2 regions of the Polycladomyces zharkentensis genome follow, and region 1 is predicted to be linked to the other one. Evidence: a T-box and tRNA genes for the amino acid it is inferred to sense, from the RefSeq annotation. Region 1 holds a T-box; the other holds one or more tRNA genes.

Evidence for each region. The T-box of region 1 lies ahead of trpS (tryptophan--tRNA ligase). A T-box ahead of a tRNA ligase gene usually reads a tRNA of that ligase, here a tRNA-Trp.
Region 2: it encodes a tRNA-Trp, which carries the amino acid that the T-box ahead of trpS (tryptophan--tRNA ligase) is inferred to sense. The anticodon was not compared.

Annotation. Positions count from the first base shown of each region.
Region 1 is NZ_JAFHAP010000004.1:311,554-323,087, reverse strand. Features, by position in the region: T-box leader at 767-988, shown strand; gene trpS (tryptophan--tRNA ligase) at 1,033-2,025, shown strand; gene rpsT (30S ribosomal protein S20) at 2,270-2,536, opposite strand; gene gpr (GPR endopeptidase) at 2,729-3,811, shown strand; gene spoIIP (stage II sporulation protein P) at 3,924-5,087, shown strand; gene JQC72_RS03400 (DUF3679 domain-containing protein) at 5,236-5,601, shown strand; gene JQC72_RS03395 (anthranilate synthase component I) at 5,838-8,021, shown strand; gene lepA (translation elongation factor 4) at 8,800-10,623, shown strand; gene hemW (radical SAM family heme chaperone HemW) at 10,819-11,534, shown strand, end outside.
Region 2 is NZ_JAFHAP010000008.1:396,611-408,144, reverse strand. Features, by position in the region: gene JQC72_RS09270 (CPBP family intramembrane glutamic endopeptidase) at 1-323, shown strand, start outside; gene JQC72_RS09265 (hypothetical protein) at 383-826, shown strand; tRNA gene JQC72_RS09260 (tRNA-Ser) at 876-968, shown strand; tRNA gene JQC72_RS09255 (tRNA-Met) at 974-1,050, shown strand; tRNA gene JQC72_RS09250 (tRNA-Trp) at 1,057-1,130, shown strand; tRNA gene JQC72_RS09245 (tRNA-Cys) at 1,137-1,210, shown strand; gene JQC72_RS09240 (genetic competence negative regulator) at 1,409-1,996, shown strand; gene JQC72_RS09235 (PIG-L deacetylase family protein) at 2,103-2,831, opposite strand; gene JQC72_RS09230 (Glu/Leu/Phe/Val family dehydrogenase) at 3,299-4,582, shown strand; gene JQC72_RS09225 (YpdA family putative bacillithiol disulfide reductase) at 4,656-5,636, shown strand; gene JQC72_RS09220 (hypothetical protein) at 5,659-5,955, opposite strand; partial or broken gene JQC72_RS09215 (cell wall hydrolase) at 6,131-6,487, shown strand; gene ypeB (germination protein YpeB) at 6,506-7,855, shown strand; gene cmk ((d)CMP kinase) at 8,269-8,937, shown strand; gene JQC72_RS09200 (lysophospholipid acyltransferase family protein) at 8,939-9,532, shown strand; gene JQC72_RS09195 (hypothetical protein) at 9,529-9,777, shown strand; gene rpsA (30S ribosomal protein S1) at 10,024-11,178, shown strand; gene JQC72_RS09185 (YphA family membrane protein) at 11,315-11,534, shown strand, end outside.

The DNA.
Region 1 (11,534 bases):
TTACAGCGTTTGCCAAGCCCCTTGGTTTATCTCAATTCTCCCGCAGTTTTCCGAACACCTCCTCAAAAGCACCCATTTTCTGTGTTTCCTACTGTATTTCCAGCCGGACAAAATCTCCGAAAGCTCTTATCACACAAGGAACTTCGTATTTCCGAACACCCCCCGGGTATTTTTCGAAGCGAAGGCTGTTCGGAAACAAAACAAAAAGGCATGATGTCCATATTTTTATGTTTAACTGTTTTCGCACTTCTCAGCTTAATAATACCAAAATTCTGTTGCGCTTGCGAGAGGATGAACCATCAGGAACAAGATAACTTGGCCCAAGCGATAACGTCGAGCGTGGCCACCGCGTTTGAAAAACAAAGCTGCGTCGCAACCTGTCGTCAACCACAACCGAATAGCCCAAACCGATGCATTGTGTTGTGGTTAATGGAAAAGCAATTATTGATTTCGCGTGTCGGCGGCGTTGGACAAGTACCAAGACAGGGTGGAGATCACCAAACGATAACTGGAAGAGTATTGGTGGAAGAGATTCGATGATTTAGAATAGACTTTGACCAAGTCCAGACCATCAAGGCCTGTATGGTCAACCCTCCTACTTGAACACCGAAATCGTAACATACCAGTCTTGGTGTAAATATTTCGGTAAGTCAGGTTGCATCCGGCGCCATTTCTTGTTATCTTGTTATCATGATGAGCCGGAACGCTTGGCTCTTTCAGGGTTGGGATGAAAGAGACCGTCGGCGAAACGGACAATCGGATACCGTTCAAGGCGAGGAAGAAGAAGAGTAGCGCGGACTGGCCCGTTCAGAGAGTTGACGGTCGGTGCGAGTCAACCGGGCTCCCGCGTGAATGGGCTTCGGAGCCGTTCTCCGAAAGGACGCTCAAGTCCGAGTAGGCGGAACCGGTCCACAGACCGTTATGGCAATCAAGTGCGCCGTTTTTTGGCGAATCAGGGTGGTACCGCGAGCAATGCCTCGTCCCTATGGGGATGGGGTTTTTTATTTTGAGGAAAAAGGAGCTGAATGGTCAATGAAACGGATGTTGTCCGGCATTCAACCAACGGGAAATCTGCATCTGGGCAACTATCTCGGTGCGTTGAAGCGGTTTGTGGAATTGCAGGATGAAGCGGAATGCTTCTACTGTGTGGTCGATCTTCACGCATTGACCGTACCGCGTGATCCCGATGAGTTGCGGGAAAAGACATTGGAAGTGGCGACGTTGTATCTGGCAGCCGGCTTGGACCCGAAAAAGGCCACACTGTTTGTACAGTCCCATGTTCGGGCGCATACGGAAGCCGGTTGGTTGTTGCAATGCGTGGCCCGTATGGGCGAGTTGAATCGCATGACGCAATTCAAGGAAAAAAGCCAGGGTTCCGAAGGCGTAGTCGTCGGTTTGTACACCTATCCCGTGCTGCAGGCGGCAGACATCGTACTGTACCAAGCGGACGCCGTTCCGGTGGGGGAAGACCAGAAACAGCACCTGGAATTGGCGCGCGACTTGGCCGAGCGGTTTAACAACCGGTACGGGGAAGTGCTGACATTGCCGGAACCGCTGATCGGGAAAGTGGGAGCGCGTATCATGGGATTGGACAATCCGGTGAAAAAGATGAGCAAAAGCGCCGGAAGTGAAGCCAACTACATTGCGCTCTTGGACGAGCCGGATGTGATCGTGAAGAAAATCAAACGGGCGGTGACCGATTCGGAGAACCGCATCGCCTATGATCCGGAGAACAAGCCTGGGGTCAGCAACCTGTTGGTTATTTACAGCCTGATCACGGGACGGTCGATTGATGACACGGTCAAGCAATTTGAAGGACAAGGATACGGGCAGTTGAAAAAGGAAGTGGCCGAAGCAGTGGTGGAACATCTCACACCGATTCGCGAGCGTTATCACGAACTGCGGCGCTCGGGGGAAGTGGAGCGCGTACTGGCCGAAGGTGCGGAAAAAGCGAGTGCCATCGCGGATGAAACGCTGGCCAGGATGAAGGAAGCGATGGGGTTGGTGCCGCCGTTTGGCCGGTAACGAGGACATACCGGCATTGCGGGGGATCGTAAGCGGGACGTGAGAGGGTGGCTTAACCCTGCGAACGGTCTTCGATGAAGCGAGACAGGAGCGAGTGGGGAAAAGATCATGACCCCGGAACTGAAACGGGAATCAGCACCACTCGCTCTTACAATAGCATTAAGGTCCGGGTGAATCGCCCGGACCTTCTGTTATGATGTATGATGATCGAAAATAAAAGCCGACCCTGCGTGGGGTCGTCCGATTAACCGTTCAAGGCGTTCAATTTTTGAGCCAAGCGGGATTTTTTCCGAGCCGCGGCATTTTTATGGAGAAGGCCTTTGGTGACGCCTTTGTCCAATTTCCGTGAAGCTTCGCGCAACAACACGGCCGCTTGTTCCTTATCCTGGGCCTCCACTGCGGCCAGGAATTTTTTGATGGCCGTACGGATGGCGGATTTTTGAGCCGCGCGATGCATCCGGCGTTTTTCGTTGGTTTTCGCCCGTTTGATCGCAGATTTGATGTTCGCCATGATTTCACCTCCTGCAGATACCACCATTGCGTCCCTTAGCGTGCAACATGCTCAATTGTAGCACGGCATTGGGCAAATTGCAAGCTTGGAATAATGAGGGGGAATGTATGGCAAAAATAGGATGTATCTGAGCAAGAGGAGCTGATTTCGGGCATGGCACATGACAAACGGGACGGAGCGAAAGATCGGCCGATGCTGGATTTGAGTGCTTTGGCCATTCGGACGGACCTCGCGCGGGAAGCTCATGATCTGGCACTGAAAGCCCGCGAAGAAGGGGAAATCCCCGGTGTGCGGATGGAAGAATACGATGAAGATGGTATCAAAACCAGCTGGATTTGGGTGGAGAGTGAAGAGGGAGCCCGCGAACTGGGAAAACAGCAGGGGACCTATCTGACATTGGAAGTGCCGGGGCTCAGAAGCAAGGATTCGGAACTGCAACATCGGGTGGCCGTCCATTTTTCCCGGGAATTTTCCCGTTTTCTCGAAGAGGCGGGAATTGCCCCGGACGACAAGATCCTGGTCGTCGGGTTGGGCAATTGGAACGTGACCGCCGATGCGCTGGGACCTTTTGTCGTGAAACACACACTGATCACCCGCCACCTGTTTCAGCTGATGCCGGAACAAGTGGAAGAAGGGTACCGTTCGGTCAGTGCCATTTCACCGGGGGTGATGGGTACGACCGGAATCGAGACGAGCGAAATTGTACGCGGCCTCGTGGAAAAAACGAAACCGGATGCCGTCATCGCCGTCGATTCGTTGGCATCCAGAGCACTGACGCGGGTCAACACCACGATCCAAGTGGCAGATAACGGTATCAATCCCGGTTCCGGTGTGGGGAACAAACGAAAAGCATTGAACCGTGACACGTTGGGTGTGCCCGTGATTGCGATCGGGGTACCGACAGTGGTGGATGCGGCGACGATTACATATGACACGATCGAATTGGTGATGTCGCACCTTCAACGAGAGATGAACCAAAAAAAGCCGGCCAACCCGCTTGACCCGTTGAATCGGCCCGATTTGAAAGAGTTGCAGAATCAGAAAGTGGATGAAGCAGCCAAAAACAAGTTTCTGGGATTGATCGGCGTGCTCAGTGATGAGGAAAAACGGCAGTTGATCCACGAAGTTCTCTCACCGTTGGGACAAAACCTGATCGTCACTCCCAAAGAGGTGGATGATTTTATCTCTGATATCGGCAAACTGGTGGCGGACGGAATCAATTGCGCATTGCATGAATCGGTTACCATTGATAACGTATCGGCTCATACAAACTGAAATCGGCACACAGCCGTTTGTTCTATCAATTCGCTTCGTTTTTCATAGGTTCTACCTCGTCCCTTTCTTTCATATACCTTGGATAAGACAAGGATGATAGAGGGGGAGAGGAATGCGCCACCGTTATCGGGGTTTTGCTACGTTGAACATGTCCGGGCCACGTGTACGCCAATCATTTGTCCTGTTGATACTGGGAACGGCGTTGGTTTTCATTTTTACCGGCGCTTTCGCCATGTTGGAGGCAGAACGGAGCGCACACTCTTCCGATCTCGGCAGACTGACCGCTCACCTGTCGGCCGATACGTTGTTGTGGGCGATGGGTAGAGAGATTCCGTATTTGGCGGCGATGCGGGATGAGCAGGCTGATGGGAGGATGTCCCGACTTTTTTTTGAACTGGCCACCAGCATCGATCCGAAGGACCCCCGCACGTTTATCGGACGGGAATTACCCGGATTCACTTTGTTTGACACCGAAATCGTCGTAGCCGGACAAGGCGTCAAATACACCGACGTGCCCATCGAATCAGAACCGCCGCCGGATTTGGCCAAAGAACTGGAGCGACAATCCGAAAAGGGAAAGGACCGCACCCCGTCTGATCGTGTGGATGAGCCGTCACCTTCACCCTCCGTCAAGCGTGTCTTCATCTATCAGACGCATTTCAGCGAATCGTATTTGCCGGAATTGGGCAGGAGCGACCCCGACAGAGCTTATGACTGGAACACAAACGTGATCTTGGTCGGCAAGCGATTGGGCAAGGAGTTGGAACGCCTGGGAATCGGGGCAGAAGTCTCCACCGCGCATTACAAGGAAGAGCACCCCAAACTGTATCGCTCCTCCCGCAAAACGGTGCTGGCGGCGATGCGGCAAAATCAGGATTTGCAATACTTCATCGATATTCACCGGGATTCGCAACGCCGGGACAAAACCACCACGACGATCGACGGGAAGCCCTACGCCCGCATTGCATTCGTCATCGGTACGGCACATGAGGATTGGGAACAGAACCTGAAACTGGCCCGTCAACTGCATAACAAACTGGAGTCCCTGTATCCGGGGTTGTCCAAAGGCGTGTTTCTCAAAAACCGTGCCACGGGCAACGGCGAATACAACCAATCCTTGTCGCCGCGGAGCATCTTGGTGGAAATCGGCGGGGTGGACAACAACTTTGATGAAGTGTTCCGTACCACCAAAGCGTTGGCCCGTGCGTTTGCGGATCTGTATTTCCAAACCGAACCCGTGGACGCCCGACCATCGTCATCAGGTGGCTCTCAATAGAGGCTGTTTTCTGTTTGCAAGGCTTTGGGGAGGGTGGCCTGTTTCTCGCAAGTGACCTTGGAGTTGACGAAAAGAAGAGAGGGAAACAGGCTCACCCCGAACGAGATGGATTGATCCGATATGTTCCGGAATGGTCAGGTGATGTGAAATGAGATGGGCGGCACAAGTGACCGCGCTGTTGCTGGTGTTGATGTTCGGGGTGTTTCTGGGCATCGACACGGCTGAACAAAACATCCAGAAAATACAGGGCAACGAAGGAGCCCCACGGGCAGTTCATATCACGCCGGAAAACGGCAGGGTGGAAATCTCTGTGATGGGACATGTGGTGGAAACGGAAAATCCCGTTTCCGAGAAGAATGTCCAACGGGTGAAACAAGTGAAGCGTTCAGTGGAAGAAAACAGCGGCATACTGGCCAAGATGGGCAATGAGATGGGCAGTGGTATCCGGGAGGGGGCGAGAAAGGCGATTGAAGTGATTGTGGGATGGTTGGATTCAGATGGCAAAAATCCATGAAAGCCGTTGATGGAGAAAGTCGTTCCGTGGTATAGTGACAATCAAACAAAACGGAGCAGAGCCAGGAAGAGCGGAGCGGAGCCGAGCAGAGACGAGTCGGAGAGAAAGAAGATTTTGACCGAAAGGTATCAAGGGTGTGTCCGGTAAAGGATGCCGCCCTGAAGAAGGTTTTTTTGCCCTCACCTCCCAACTCCCTCGCTTTCTCCTGTGCTCCTCCCTGACAAGGAGGAACTTTCGTGTCACTGTTATCCGCAGTCACATCCACGGAAGTGTTGAGTTACCGGACGAAAGGCGGCGTGGATATTCGCAGGTTGACGGAACCTGTCGCGCCGGCTGAAGCCATGGATGAAGTCGCCCGAACCATCGACGGGCACAAAGGTATTTGGTTTTCCAGCTGTTATGAATATCCGGGACGGTACTCCCGGTGGGATATCGGTTTGGTGAATCCTCCGGTGGAAATCCGCGGCTTCGGGCGTACCTTCGAGGTGCGGGCGCTTTGGGAGCATGGCGTTGTGTTGCTGGAAGCCGTGAAACGTACGCTGCAAAGTATACCCGACGTACGGCTGACGCATGTGGACCCCCATATGTTCCGGGGAACGGTGAGAGAGCCAGAGCCGGAAGACATGCGATGTGAAGAGGATCGGACGCGCTTGCCGTCCATTTTTACCGTCATCCGGGCGATCCGGGATTTGTTTTTCTCAGATGAGGATGCTTTTCTCGGATTGTACGGCGCGTTTGGTTACGATCTGGTGTTTCAACTGGAACCGATGAAACTGAAACATCGCCGTCGACCGGATCAAGCCGATTTGGTTCTGTACCTGCCGGACCGGATTGCCGTAATTGATCACCAGATGGCGCGTGCGTACCATCTCACCTATCAGTTTGCCGCAGATGGAATATCGACGGTGATGCTGCCGAAGCGTCCGATCTCAATGCGGGAAGGGTTGTCCCGAACAGCTACGATCCCATCAGCGAAACCGACCCCGGACGGGCATTATCCGGAGCTGGTGCGGAAGGCCAAGCAGGCGTTTCGCAGGGGCGATCTGTTCGAGGTGGTACCGACGCAGATGTTCACCGCCGATTGTACTGCCGCCCCGACCCGGGTGTTTGACCGGCTGAAGCAGATCAATCCGAGTCCCTATTGCTTTTTGATCAATCTGGGTGATGCCCACTTGGTCGGATCATCCCCGGAAATGTACGTCCGTGTGGAAGGGGATCGGGTGGAGACGTGTCCCATCTCCGGCACGATCCCGCGTGGTTCGGACGCACTGGAGGATGCCGAGCAGATTCGTCGGCTGCTCAATTCCACCAAGGATGAAGCCGAATTGACGATGTGCACCGATGTGGACCGCAACGACAAGTCCCGAATTTGCGAACCGGGATCGGTTCGGGTGATCGGTCGGAGGCAGACGGAGCTGTATTCGCACCTCATCCACACCGTGGATCATGTGGAAGGGCGGTTGCGTCCGCCGTACGATTCGCTCGACGCGTTTATGACACACATGTGGGCGGTTACGATCACAGGTGCTCCGAAACGGGCGGCGATCCGGTGGATTGAGGAACATGAGGACAGCCCGCGCGAATGGTACGGCGGTGCTGTCGGTTATCTGGCGTTCAACGGGAATGTCAACACCGGATTGACATTGCGCACCATGAAATTGCAGTCGGGACAAGCGTGGGTGCGTGCCGGAGCCACCTTGCTCCACGACTCGGACCCCGATGCGGAGGACCGGGAGACACGGGTAAAGGCGGCCGCTCTGTTGCAGGCGATTCGCGAGGCCGGTGAAGAACCGCCGATCGTCTTTTCGGCCGAGCGGAAGACCGGACGGGGCAAATCGATCCTGTTGGTGGATCATGAAGATTCGTTCGTCCACACATTGGCAGGGTATTTTCGCCGGACTGGAGCGGAAGTGATCACCCTGCGATCGGATGCGGCCCGAAATGCTTTGTTGCGGGAAGACTTTGATTTGGTGGTGTTGTCTCCCGGACCGGGACGTCCGGAGGAGTTTGCATTGAATGAAACGATTCGGTTGTGCCTTGAGAAACATTTTCCCGTGTTCGGTGTCTGTCTGGGATTGCAGGGGCTGGTCGAGCATTTCGGCGGTGAACTGGGAATCCTGCCCGAACCGTTGCACGGAAAAAAACGCACCGTGTCCATCGTCCACGCGAGTCCGTTGTGGAAGGGTGTGCCCGAGACGTTTACGGCCGGTTTGTACCACTCGCTGTTTGCATCCCGCGTACCCGAGGAACTGCGTGTCATCGCCCGTTCCGAAGATGACATCGTGATGGCGATTGAACACCGGTCACTACCGATTTGGGCCGTACAGTTTCATCCGGAGTCGATCATGACGGCGGGCGGCTCCGTGGGGTTCACCATCATTGAAAATGTGATGGAGATGTTGCCGGTCCGGACGGGATGACATCCGCAATCAGCAAGCTGTTCAGGTGATGGACCAAGTCCGCGGCTTCCGGTTTCCCGTCTCAAGCTCCGCACTCGGCGGGAACTTCGGACTCGCTGAATAGGGTGTGTCAGGCCAACTGCTTTCCTCTGTTCGCACTACCTGCGCCCTCAAGGATGCAAGTCATGGCCGCTCCGACCCGGAGCGCAGGACGCAGGCAAAGTACGCTTCGCTCAGAGGAAGTTGCCTGTGATTTCATTCCTGCGCTTTCCGGGTCTTCGCTCGGCCGGGGCTTGGTCAGTCGCTCACCTGGGAAAGCATTTGCTCCCTCACGGATTCACCAGACAGACTCCAAAAGAGGGTGACCGAATTCCTGTGAGCGACATTTGCATGGCCGAAAGAAGAGCGAGAGGAAAAACCGCTCACCTGAAATTGCGATGGTAGACAACCAGTAGGCTGGCGTATCACGGAGATGTGAGATTGCTTCAAAACAACCTTGCTCTGTTTCCTGCTGGGCGAAGGAGCGAGCCTGGGTAAGCAATGGAACAGGAATCACCAGACATGCGTTGAATGAGGGTGGCTGTTTTCCATCGGGCAGTCTTTGCGCTTTTCGAAAGAGAAGCGTGAGGAAAAACGGCGCACCCGGAATGACGGGAGTTACCCTTCTTTGTCAGCAGTATCGGCCAAGCCTTGTCGGCTTGGCCGTTTTCATGATATCGTGCCAATTGATGATGAATATGTTCCCTGATATAATATAAAAATGCAGTCTTTGTGCGTTGCCCGTGCAGGAGGGACACAAGTGGAGAAACGGAATCGGCAACAAAACATACGCAACTTTTCCATTATCGCTCATATTGACCACGGAAAATCGACCTTGGCCGATCGGATTCTGGAGTATACCGGCGCACTGAGCGAACGGGAGAAGACTGACCAGTTTCTGGATCAGATGGATCTGGAACGGGAACGCGGCATTACGATCAAGTTGCAGTCGGTACGCCTGAACTATCGTGCCAAGGATGGAAACGAGTATATTCTCAACCTGATTGACACGCCGGGGCACGTGGACTTCACATATGAAGTTTCCCGCAGCCTGGCCGCGTGTGAAGGAGCGCTCCTCGTTGTTGACGCGGCACAGGGCGTCGAAGCGCAAACGATGGCCAACGTATACCTGGCGTTGGAAAATGATTTGGAAATCATCCCGGTCATCAACAAGATTGATCTGCCCAGCGCCGAACCGGATCGGGTAAAAAACGAAATCGAGGAATTGATCGGATTGGATGCCAGTGAAGCGGTGCTGGCTTCCGCCAAGGCGGGGATCGGGATCGAAGAAATTTTGGAGCAGATCGTCGAGAAAGTGCCCCCGCCCAAGGGAGATCCCGATGCGCCGCTGAAAGCGCTCATTTTCGACTCGTTGTACGACTCCTACAAAGGCGTCATCGTCTACCTGAGGGTCGTTGAAGGCACGATCAAAAAGGGCATGAAGATCAAAATGATGTCCACCGGTAAAACGTTTGAAGTGACGGAAGTGGGTGCATTCACGCCGCATCCTGTGCTGATGGATGAATTATCGGTGGGTGAAGTGGGATTTCTGGTAGCCGGCATCAAGAATGTGAAGGACACCCGGGTCGGGGATACCATCACGGATGCGGAGCGTCCGGCCGCCGAGCCGTTACCGGGATACCGGCGGATCAATCCGATGGTGTTTTGCGGACTGTACCCGGTCGACTCCGCCGATTACGACGACTTGCGTGAGGCACTGGAAAAACTGGAGTTGAACGATGCGTCCCTGCGCTATGAGCCGGAGACGTCGACCGCGCTCGGATTCGGATTCCGATGCGGCTTTTTGGGTTTGCTCCATATGGAGATCATTCAGGAGCGAATCGAGCGGGAGTTCGACATACCGCTGATCACCACCGCCCCCAGCGTGGTGTACCGGGTCCATCAGACCGACGGCACGGTGCTGGATATCGAAAACCCGACACACATGCCGCCCCAACAGAAGGTCGATTATGTGGAGGAGCCCTATGTGCGGGCCAGCATCATGACACCCAATGATTACGTGGGCGCGGTCATGGAGCTGTGCCAGAACAAACGGGGCGATTATATCGACATGCAATATCTGGACAACAACCGTGTCAATATCATCTATGAACTGCCGCTGGCCGAAATCGTCTATGACTTTTTCGACCAACTGAAGTCAGGGACCAAAGGATACGCATCGTTCGATTACGAACTGATCGGATACAAACGATCCAATTTGGTGAAAATGGACATCCTGCTTAACGGTGAACCGGTTGACGCGCTGTCGTTCATCGTTCACCGCGACAAAGCGTATTATCGCGGACGCCAGCTGGTGGAAAAACTGAAAGAACTCATCCCGCGGCAAATGTTTGAAGTCCCCATTCAGGCGGCCATCGGCAACAAGGTGATCGCCCGTGAAACGATCCGCGCCATGCGCAAAAACGTGTTGGCCAAGTGCTATGGCGGGGACATCACCCGGAAACGGAAGCTCTTGGAGAAACAAAAAGAAGGGAAAAAACGAATGAAGGCCGTGGGCAGTGTGGAAGTGCCGCAGGAAGCGTTCATGGCCGTATTGAAGATGGACGACAGCAACAAAAAATAAAAAATGAACGGAAGCGGGAGCCGGTTTCCCGGCCGAGCGACTCCAGCCGACCGGCTACGGAGCGAAGGCGGGATGGAAGGCTCCCGCATCCTTTTTTCATGCACCCGAACCAAAAGGATGGACCGGACGAACCTTGCCGAAATGGTGAAACGGGTCGTCACATCTCGACGTTTTTTAGGAAGGGGGTGACTCCAGGTGGCGCCGCAAGCGGTTTATATTCATATCCCCTTTTGTACCAACAAGTGTCACTACTGTGACTTTACCGCATATGTAGTAAAAGGTCAGCCTGTTGACGATTACCTGTCCGCGCTGGAAACGGAGATGGCACGGACGGTTGAGCAGCATCCGCCGGGTGAGATTCGGTCGGTTTTTATCGGCGGAGGCACCCCCACCGTATTGTCTCCCCGGCAGATGGAACGGTTGTGTGCAGCAATCCGGCGTTATTTTCCCCGTTGGGCGACGGACATGGAGTTCACGGTGGAAGCCAACCCGGGAACGACCGAACCTGAGAAGTTGGCGGCGATGCGTGAAGGCGGGGTCAATCGCATCAGTTTCGGCGCCCAGACATTCCGTGACGACCTTCTCCGGAGAATCGGGCGCATTCACACGGTGAAAGATGTTTTTCGCAGCGTGGAGCAGGCAAGACAGGCCGGCTTCGATAATCTGTCACTCGATTTGATTTTCGGTCTGCCGGGCCAGACACTCACCGATATGGAAGAAACGCTGAAAACAGCATTATCGTTGCGGCCCGATCATATCTCCGCCTACAGCCTCAAGGTGGAAGAAGGGACACTCTTTCACACCTTGTATCAGCGGGGAGAGCTTCCGCTCCCGCCGGAGGAAGAAGAGGTAAAGATGTACCAGCTGACCCGGCGGATGCTGGATGAGGCTGGGTTGAGCCAGTACGAAAT
Region 2 (11,534 bases), on a different contig from region 1:
GGATCAACCGGTTGTTGTTTCAAGGACGCTCCCCCGTACACATTGTGTGGATCGCTTGTCTGGTAGCGGTGGCGGAGGAGTTGTTGTTTCGCGGTGCATTACAATCTTTGATCGGGCTGTGGGGTTCCTGTCTGTTGTTCACGCTGGTGCATTTTCGCTATTGGAAACGAATTCCGTTGATGTTGTTGGTGTTTGCAGTCAGTCTGGGCTTCGGCATGTTGGTCGAATGGAGCGGATCACTGGTTCCCGCAATCATCGCCCATTTTGTCATTGATTGTATCACCGGCATTCGAATTCATTTGGATTGGGATCGTCTTCAATGAAGTGTTATTCCGCAATCCCCTTCGCGATATACATGGAAAAAGACGGAGGGGTGACACGGATGCGCTTGCGGGGATGGATGGAGTTGGCCGGTGTAATCGGTTGGTGGTGGGTGACAGTGCGGTTGTTTCCGGATGATTGGCAGGGATGGCGACGATATTTATCATGGCCTTATTGGGTTTTTTTGGCCAGTTTTCTGCCTTGTTCGTTTGTGGTGGCTCGATGGGGCATCCGCTCCTTCGTCCGGATGTGGGAGTGGCCGTTTCCGTGGAGCCACCCCCTGCGCCGTCTTGAGTTGATTCGCTGTGCGACCGGGATCGGATTGGGATGGTACGGGATCTCTCAATTGGGCGGGCATGCCGTAACGGTTTTGGTGCTGTTCGGGGTGCGGGAAGGGTGGCTCCTCTATCGAAAGTGGCGCGCGCTCGGGTGGGGGAAATATACGGCTGCCTCAGCGCGGGACGCGAGGAACGGGTTCTCCGATACCACCTCAAATCCCCCTTGACACAGTGGGACAATCATACTAAGATAAAAATTGTCACATCAAATGAAGCGGAGAGATACCCAAGTGGCCGAAGGGGACGGTTTGCTAAACCGTTAGGGGGCCGAATGGCCCCGCGCGGGTTCGAATCCCGCTCTCTCCGCCATGTGTGGCGGCGTAGCTCAGTTGGCTAGAGCGTACGGTTCATACCCGTGAGGTCGGGGGTTCGAGGCCCTCCGCCGCTACCATCACGCAGGGGCGTAGTTTAATGGTAGAACGGAGGTCTCCAAAACCTCTAGTGTGGGTTCGATTCCTACCGCCCCTGCCAAAACGTGGGGGCATAGCCAAGTGGTAAGGCACGGGACTGCAAATCCCTTATCCCCGGTTCGATTCCGGGTGCCCCCTCCATTCTATTGGAATGAGGATCGACGATAACCCGTCAAAGGGGTTCTTTTTTTATTTGCAACAGGATGTTCAGGTGCATTCCCCGCCCATATGATGTATCATGTAATTAAAGAGAGAAATTGGAGACCTGTTTGCGTAACGAAACGCAATTCACCCTCATACGCTGTATGGAGCAGGTCTCCAGCGAGGGAGGGTAAACCCATGCGCGTCGAGCGTTTAGGGCGAGACAAGGTCCGCTTCTACTTATCCATGGACGATCTACTAGATCGCGGGATCAACAAAGAGGACATGTGGCGAGATATCCCCAAGGTGCACGAACTGTTCAATGACATGATGGAACAGGCGTATCAGGAGCTGGGGTTTGAGATTGCGGGGCCTGTGGCGGTAGAAGTGTTTGCCCTTCCGACGCAGGGGATGGTGGTCGTAGTCACCCGCGGTCGTACCCCTGAGCCCGAGGACGATCTCGATGACGACATGTATGAGTTGGAAGTGACGCTGGAGGAAAGTGAGCAGATCATTTTCCGCTTTTCGGATTTCGAAGATCTCGTTCAGGCGGCGATCCGCTTGCGGTCTTTGATTCGCGGGGGCGGCAAGGTGTACGCTTACCAGAATCAATACTTCCTCGTGTTTGACGAAGAAATCCAAACGGATTATCTGCAAGCCGTCATCGCCATTTTGACTGAATTCGGAGAACCTTCCACGCTGACCGAACATATGTTGGCCGAATACGGTAAAGCGGTAATGACGAACCATGCGATCGATCAATTGATCCGCTATTTTGGCCAATAAGCGTACGCATCGGTCCGGTGCGTATGTTTGATGGATACACGTAAGGGGCTGACTCCCTGTGTGAAAGGGAAGTCGGCCCCTGCTTTTTTCCACGGTCGGTAAACCTTTATCCCCACCAATCCGTTTCTTTCAAATCCGGTTGCAACAGCCATCGGCCGTTCTGCATTGCCAGCTGATAATATTCCGTTGTGCGCAGTCGTTGCCACTCTCCAGCCAACACTCCCGGAAACACGCGTTCGATGGACAAGTGCTGGGTGCGATGTTGGCGCAATGCTTCCATGATCGCCTGCCGATGGGCTGTCACATCAACCGAGGTGGTGACATCATCGTCGGGTGTGGTGTAAATGGCTCCCGCATCAGGTGCTGTTGATCGGGGTATGACCACATAGTACAATTTGAAATTCCAGCGGTTTTTTGCCTCATCACAGGCTTGCACAACAGCTTGGTGCAATGCGCGGTGGTCGGCATGGCCAGAGATGCCATCAGGCGGGAAGGTGACGATGACGTCGGGGCGTACTTTCTCCATCACCTGTAAAATGTCCTTGGTCAATTCCTCCCTGGGCAAGCGGGACAACTTCCCGTCGCCGAAATTCCGCTGGATGACCATGTGGATTCCGAGGATTTTCGCTGCACGTGCCAATTCCCTTTCGCGCACATCACCCAACTCTTCGGGACGGCATAAAGGAGGGTCCCCCACCTTGCCAGCTTCGCCCCGCGTGGCGCAATACAGGATGATTCTTACACCGGGATCATGGGCATATTTGGCGATGGTCCCGCCGCAAGTAAACGTTTCATCATCGGGATGAGCAAATAGGAGCAACGCAGTTCGCGTCATAAGGTTCGATCCTTTCCTTTCAAGGAGATCCGGATGCCGGTGATATTCAGTCACGATTTTCCCCTGTTCCCTGTAATCGTTCCCCAAAATCGATTTTGCGCTTCTTTCAAAAATAGGTCAACCCGTATATTCTTGCGTTCTGCGTTTGTTTTTCCGGTTCACCCCGCCGGAAGCAATACATGTCCGCTTCGAAACGGACCGCAGGCGGTGAGCAGTATCTCCCAAAAAAACCGCGTTTCCCCTCGTGGGTGATCCACCGCTGTCCCCTGCATATTCATTCATTAGGAATGGAATTTCATTTTTTTTGAAATGGCTTTTTGTCTCCCTTCATTGATTCGTCAAGACAAATGGTGTTTCTTCAATAGGGGATGTGTTGTATACTGTGTAAGGACGACCCCATGTTTTTTTGAAAAAAAGTGTATACTGAGCATTGGATTGATGGGAACTTTCTTTTGAGGTGGTAAGGGATGGGACAACAGTCTGAGAGGACCAACGAATCCGTGGAACCGAAAGAAAACCTCGACGTACTCGCATCCACGCAGGTCGTGATCAAGCAGGCGCTGGAGAAGCTGGGTTATCCGGAGCATGTCTACGAACTGTTGAAGGAGCCTTTGCGCGTGTTGACGGTCCGAATCCCGGTGCGGATGGACGATGGTTCCGTCAAGGTGTTTACAGGCTACCGCGCACAGCACAATGACGCAGTCGGTCCGACAAAGGGCGGTGTGCGCTTTCATCCGGATGTAACGGAAAATGAAGTGAAAGCGCTTTCGATTTGGATGAGTTTGAAAGCGGGAATCGTCGATTTGCCGTACGGCGGCGGGAAAGGCGGGATCGTCTGCGATCCGCGGCAGATGTCCTTCCGCGAATTGGAACGGCTTTCACGCGGCTATGTTCGGGCGATCAGCCAAATTGTGGGTCCGACCAAAGATATTCCCGCGCCGGATGTATTTACCAACTCACAGATCATGGCGTGGATGATGGATGAATACAGCCGAATTCGCGAATTTGACTCCCCCGGATTCATCACCGGCAAACCGCTCGTGCTGGGCGGGTCCCGGGGCAGGGAGACGGCTACGGCCAAAGGTGTGACGATCATGATCCGCGAAGCGGCCAAGAAGCGCAACCTGGACATCAAAGGCGCCAGGGTTGTAATCCAGGGCTTTGGCAATGCCGGCAGCTTCCTCGCGAAGTTCATGAGTGATGCGGGGGCCAAGATTATCGGCATTTCCGACGCCTACGGCGGTTTGTATGATGAAAACGGATTGGATATCGACTATCTTCTCGATCGACGCGACTCGTTCGGAACGGTAACCAAGCTGTTCAAAGATACGATCACCAACCAGGAACTGCTCGAGTTGGATTGCGACATTTTGGTACCGGCAGCGGTGGAAAACCAAATTACAGCATCCAATGCGCATCGCATCCGTGCCAACATTGTCGTTGAAGCGGCCAACGGCCCGACCACCTTGGAGGCGACACGCATTCTGCACGAGCGGGGGATTTTGCTCGTCCCTGACGTGTTGGCCAGTGCAGGTGGCGTGACGGTTTCGTATTTCGAATGGGTACAGAACAATCAGGGTTATTATTGGTCCGAAGAAGAAGTGGAGCGGAAACTGGAAGAAATCATGGTCAAAGCATTTGAAAACGTCTATCATACAGCACAATCCCGCAACGTGGACATGCGCCTTGCCGCTTACATGGTGGGCGTGCGAAAAATGGCCGAAGCCTCCCGTTTCCGCGGTTGGGTATAATAAAATAATAAAGAAATGCTGAATAGAAAACACCCTGTCTCAGGGTGTTTTCATCGTCAGGGGTGGTGAAGCAATGGAAGATCTGATCATCATCGGAGCGGGACCGTGTGGATTATCCGTTGCGGTGGAAGCGAAAAACCGGGGGCTTTCCCCGTTGGTGATTGAAAAAGGATGCTTGGTCAATTCGATTTATCATTTTCCCACACACATGACCTTTTTCAGTACCCCGGAATTGCTGGAGATCGGGGATGTGCCGTTCGTGACCGCCCGTGAAAAGCCGACCCGTCACGAGGCGTTGGTATATTATCGCACGGTAGCGGAAAAATATGATTTACGCATCCGTACGTACGAAAAAGTGGTGCGCGTGGAGAAAGACGACGACGGCGTTTTTGACGTACAGACGGAGAAAAACGGTCGATCCCTTCAGTATCGAACCCGTCACGTCGTCATTGCCACCGGTTATTATGACAATCCCAATTTGATGGGGATTCCCGGAGAAGATCTGCCCAAAGTACATCATTATTTTGAGGAAGGACATCCGTTTTCGGGATTGGAAGTGCTGGTGGTCGGAGGGAAAAATTCGGCGGTGATCGCCGCGTTGGAACTCTATCGGGCCGGGGCAAAGGTGACGATGTCCTATCGCCGATCGGCGTTTACCGACAGTGTCAAAGCCTGGTTGAAGCCGGTAATCGAAAGCGCGATCCGCAAAGGCTGGATCCATATGTATTGGAACAGCGAAGTACGGGAAATCAAACCGGATACCGTCGTTCTGGAGCAGGAGGGGCGGCGGTTGGAAATTGCCAATGATGCGGTATTCGCCATGACCGGATACCGACCGGACCGTTCCCTGATGGAAACATTGGGGGTGACGTTCGATCCAAAGACGGGGGAACCGACCCATGATCCCGACACAATGGAAACCGACGTGCCGGGTCTTTATATTGCCGGAGTCATTGCGGCGGGACATGACGCCAACAAAATCTTCATCGAAAACGGACGCTTTCATGGAGAAAAAATTGCCGAACACATAACGCGTAAGGTATCCGTATCGTAGGTGACGGATTTGGGTAAAATGATCATACACGTTGGGAACGGATCAGGGTGAGCGGCATATGAACAAAGACAAGTACTGGGTGCGGATTCGTTGCAAGCGTTGCGGAGAGCGGTTCGTACTGAAAGGACGTATGCGAAAAGGACAAATTGAAACAGGTTTCAAGCAATGTTTGTGCGATAATCAAACCGATTTTGACATCCATACCGAGCGATGCTGAAACAGTGACATGCTTCGCTTGGACGTTTCCGAAAGACAGTGTCTCACCGCAAGGCACTGTCAGCCAGTGACAGCCGGTTGAAACCGGCTTTTTTTGTTGCATAAAGGGGGAATCTTTGGCCCAGACTACCTCCAAAGGCAATATCATGGAGGGGGAAAGCATGAAGCGGAAGTTTCCGGTGCGCGTTTTACTCCTGGTCAGCTGTTTCACCCTCGTGTTCTGTCTCACCGGTTCTCTTGACACTTCCGCCGCCCGTGTGGGCAAATACAGCGGAAAGTTTTCTGCGAATGATATCCAGTTGATGGCCAATGCGATTTACGGGGAAGCAAGAGGAGAGCCGTATATCGGGCAGGTCGCCATCGGCGCCGTCATTCTGAATCGGGTGGCGTCACCCAAGTTTCCCAACAGTATCCCGGGTGTCATCTTTGAGCCGGGAGCGTTTACGGCGGTATCGGACGGTCAGATTTGGTTGACACCCGACGCGACCGCCAAAAAAGCGGCGATGGACGCGATCAATGGTTGGGATCCCGTGTCAGGATGTTTGTACTATTTCAATCCGGCTACCGCCACATCCAAATGGATCTGGAATCGTCCGCAGGTCAAACGGATCGGCAAACATATTTTCTGTCGTTGAAGAGGGAGGAATCATGACGTGTACAGACGCATAGCCGCGATACTGTTTCCCATTGCCGTGATCGCGCTGATCGGTACGGTGGTGTGGGGTTATCAAGAGAACCAGGATAAGAATGCAGTGCTGATCAAAGCGGAAAACCAGTATCAGCGAGCGTTTCACGAGCTGAATTTTCACTTGGATCAATTGCAGGATGAGTTGGGCAAAACGTTGGTTTTACAAACGCGGCCATCCATGGTCAACTGCTTGACCAATGTCTGGCGGCTCACTTATGCTGCGCAGAGCGATCTTTCCCAATTGCCGCTGACATTGATGCCATTTAACAAGACAGAGGAATTTTTGTCCAAGATGGGCGATTTCAGTTTTCGCGTCGGATTGAGGGACCTTGATAAACAACCGTTGACGGACAAAGAATGGGGCACGCTGCGGTCATTGTACGAACGGGCGAGTCAGGTGCAGACAGAATTGCAGAAAGTGCAGTCCCAGGTGTTGTCGCGCAATTTGCGTTGGATGGATGTGGAACTGGCGCTGGCCACGGAAGGGAAAAAGATGGACACGACCATCATTGACGGGTTCCGCAAAGTGGACAATACGATGGACGCTTATTCCGAAGTGGATTGGGGACCCACCATTCACAACCAGGAAGCCAGGAAAAAACAACAATATGTGCGGCTTCCCGGAAAGCCGGCAACGGTGCAGGAAGTAAAAAACAAACTGGCGTTTGTGCTGGGTCGGCCTTCCACGCGGGGCATCGTGGTGACGGAAAACCGCAAAGGGGACTTTCAAACGTACTCCGCCCGGTTGAAGCGGGAGGACGGTTATGTGGTTTATGCGGACTTCACCAAAAAGGGCGGCTATCTGGTATGGTTGATGTTCGACAGACCGGTTGAGCGGCAACGGTTGTCAATCGGGGAAGCGCAGCAGCGTGCATCGCGGTTTTTAAACCGGCTGGGCTATCCAACGATGCGGGCCGTTTCGTATGATTCCTCGCAACGGACAGCGACGTTTACGTTTGTTCACCAAGAACGGGGAGTGTTGATCTATCCGGAAACCGTCACGGTGAAGGTGGCGCTGGACAATGGAGAGATCATGGCGCTGCAGGCCAATGATTACGTGTTCAATCATCCCGTGATGAAATCGCTTCACCGTCCCCGCCTGTCTGCGAAACAGGCAGAAAAGGCGGTCAATCCCCGGCTCAATCTGGAGAAGAGCAATCTGGCTGTCATCTACGGTGAAGACGGCAATCCCGTCCTGTGCTACGAGTTTGTCGGTTGGCTGGGAGATGACCAGTACCGCATCTTCATCAATGCGGACAACGGACGGGAAGAATTTGTGGATAAGGTGAAAAAGGCGGATACGACATCGTTGTAACGACAGCCGAAGTGCGGGGCGGCATGTCTGCCTTTGCAGGGTGAAGGCCGAGCAAGCCGGAAGGAGAACGCGAAATTTTAAACGGGACCGTTTATCCCGTGAAACCACCGGGGATACGGTCCCTGTCCTGTTCCTCCCTTTCACGTGAACGAAGATCCCACACCACCAGCGGGAAAATGACAGAAAAAAATGGTGAAGGTCATTGCACGGGACAGGGTTTTGTGGTAACCTAAAAACAGAATTGACAACAAAGGAATACATAGCGGATTGCGAAATCGCTGTCTGTCTCACGGTCGGAGTTTTTCGATAGGGGATCACTTGAAATCGAGTTGAATCGAATAAAGTTATCCACAATCGAGCAGGCTCGACCTGCTCGTTTTCATTTCATCCCGCTTATGGGAGGAATCGTGGGCATGAAGTCTTTTTCAGTCGCGATCGACGGCCCGGCAGGTGCCGGGAAGAGTACGGTTGCCCGACAAGTGGCGGACCGGCTGGGACTGACGTATGTCGATACCGGCGCCATGTATCGGGCAGTCACTTGGAAAGCCCTGCGCGAGCAGGTGAATCCGTCGGATGAAGTGGCTGTGACGCGTTTGGCGCAGCAGACCCAAATCGATATTCATCCGACAGACATTTGGGTGGATGGTGTTCGTGTAACCGAAGAGATCCGCTCCCCCGAGGTGACAGCCCAGGTGTCGGCAGTGGCCCGAATCCCCGGTGTCCGGGAGGCATTGGTGGAGAAACAACGGGCGATTGCACAAAAGACTGGTGTTGTCATGGATGGCCGGGACATCGGCACCTATGTGCTGCCCGATGCCGATGTGAAAGTATTTTTGACCGCTTCCATCGAGGAGCGTGCCCGTCGGCGGTATCTGGAAATGATGCGCCGCGGATTTTCCGCAAATTTGGAGGAATTGAAAGAAGCGATTCGACGACGGGACGAAGCGGACACCACTCGTGAACACGCCCCTTTGCGCAAAGCGGATGATGCAGTGGAAATCGACACCACGTCCCGTTCCATCGACGATGTGGTGGAGCGAATTTTGGAACTCTGTCGAACCAAAGTGGGCGGTGGAGAGTAAGATGTTATATCCATTTGCGCGTTGGGTGTGCCGTTGTTTTTTCACCTTGGTTTATCGCTGGAGAGTTGATGGGGCGCATCACATCCCGGCTGACGGCCCTGTTATCGTTTGTTGCAATCATATCGGCAATCTGGACCCTCCGCTGGTCGGTTCGGCACTTCAGCGCAAAGTGCATTTCATGGCCAAAGAGGAGTTGTTTCGCATACCCCTGCTCAGACAGCTGATTCAAGCTTTGGGAGCGTTTCCCGTCAAACGGGGGGCATCCGATAAACGTGCGATCAAACTTGCTCTGGAATTGTTGGAACAGAAACGGGTTTTGGTCATCTTTCCCGAAGGGACGCGTTCGAAAACCGGGGAGTTGGGCGATGGCCGACCCGGTGCGGCATTCCTCGCATTAAAAAGCAAAGCGACCGTTGTGCCGGCAGCGATCATCGGCCCTTACCGACTTTTCCGTCCCATCCGCCTTCGTTTCGGTCCCCCTGTTGATTTGACACCGTGGTTGGAGACCAAGGTGAACACGGAGACGACCAAGGAAGCGACCAAACGGATCATGACGGAAATCCGGCGTCTGATCGAGGAAGGAAGCGGACAATGAAGGTGATGATCGGGGCTGTTCTGGTTGTATGGCTCCTGTTGACGCTTCGTTTGCGACAGCATCCGCTTGCGGTCGTCAAACGTTTTCCGCGAGTGATGGTTCTCGTTTTGGTCGGATTCTTCCTGCTCTCTGTGGCTTGGCGATTGGGAAAAATAGGTGCAGTGGTCGGGATGATCGGCGGGCTGGTCATTCTGATCCCGTTGGTGTTGGGCATCATGAAAGAAAGCGGGCGCATGTCTTCTTGAAATCACAGGAGTGGGCATTTCCCCATTCTTGCGAATCATTGGGAATCACCCGTTTGTTTTCGATCACATGCCGGATCGTAGGGGGTTGTGATGGGGAAGGTCCAGCCATCACGTAAAACGATCCCTGTCATCGGACTCGTCGGAGTGCCGGCTCGCGGGCGGTCCATTCGTTTTCATTCGCTCTCTAATTTTTTGGAGAGGATAGATTGACTGATCAGCTTGCAGGGAAATGAGGAGGTTGTCGTCATGGTGGAAGAAATGAAATCCGAAATGGCAGAAGTGACTCCGTTGAAGCGTGGGGACGTGGTCAAGGGCAAAGTGACCAAGGTGGAGGACAACCAGGCATTGGTGGACGTCGGATACAAATTTGACGGTGTGATCCCGATTTCAGAGTTGTCCAGCCTCCATGTGGATCGAGTGTCCGACGTTTTGCAGGAAGGACAGGAAGTGGAGGTCAAAGTGCTGCGCGTCAACGACGAGGAGGATAAATTGATTCTGTCCAAACGTGCGGTGGATGCCGAACGCGCCTGGGCGGAACTGCAACGGAATTTTGAATCCGGCGAAACGCTGGAAGCGACTGTGGCTGACATCGTCAAAGGCGGTTTGGTCGTAGACGTAGGCGTTCGCGGCTTTATCCCGGCCTCCTTGGTGGAGCGTCACTTTGTGGAAGATTTCTCCGATTACAAAGGACGTACCTTGCCGCTGAAAGTCATCGAAATCGATCCTTCCAAAAACAAATTGATCCTGTCCCATAAAGCGGTTTTGGAAGAGGAAGCTGAGAAGCAGAAACGGGCCACACTGGAAAGCTTGCAGGAAGGTCAAGTGATTGAAGGCACGGTACAGCGGATCACCGACTTCGGCGCTTTCGTGGATATTGGGGGCGTGGATGGTCTGGTTCATGTGTCCGAGCTGGCTTGGAACCGGGTGGAACATCCGTCCGACGTATTGGCCGAAGGTGACAAAGTACAGGTGAAAGTGCTCAAAGTGGATCGCGATAACGAGCGGATCAGCTTGAGCATCAAGGAAACGCAACCGGGTCCGTGGGAAAAAGTGGGGGATGAGATCAAAGTCGGTGATGTGATTACCGGTACCGTGAAACGTCTGGTTTCCTTCGGTGCCTTTGTCGAAGTGTATCCGGGCGTGGAAGGGTTGGTTCACATCTCGCAAATCTCCCGCAAGCATATCGCCACACCTGCTGAAGTATTGGAAGAGGGACAAGAGGTGCGCGTCAAGGTGCTGGATATGATGCCGGAACAAAAACGGATCAGCCTCAGCATCAAGGATGCCGAACAGGAAGAAGCGCGCAAAGAACTGCAAAACGTTGACCGCAACAACAATAACGGCGGATTGAATGTCACGTTGGGCGACGTGTTCGGTGACCAACTCCGCCGCTTGAAATAAGTTTTCCGGACATGGACCGAAAACCGGCGAACTTTCAAGTTCGCCGGTTTTTTCATGCTAAAAAACGGATCAAGGCGCATACTACATGATACAGTGAGATGGAATCATTTTTTTATGACAAAGGAGCGTTTTGACATTGGCACCGGGTATTCCGGCGCAACTATGCGTCTGGACCGTTTGGATTTTATCAGTCACCGGCTGGTTGCCGCAGATCCACCAAGCATTCCATGTGCAAGATCCGATACGATTCCGCAGATGGTTGTTGTCATGGGGGCTGGTATTCCCGTTGGAAGTGCAAATCACGCCGGATGTGCATGTTCAATTGTCCTGGTTGTGGTTGGCGGCTGGATTTTTGG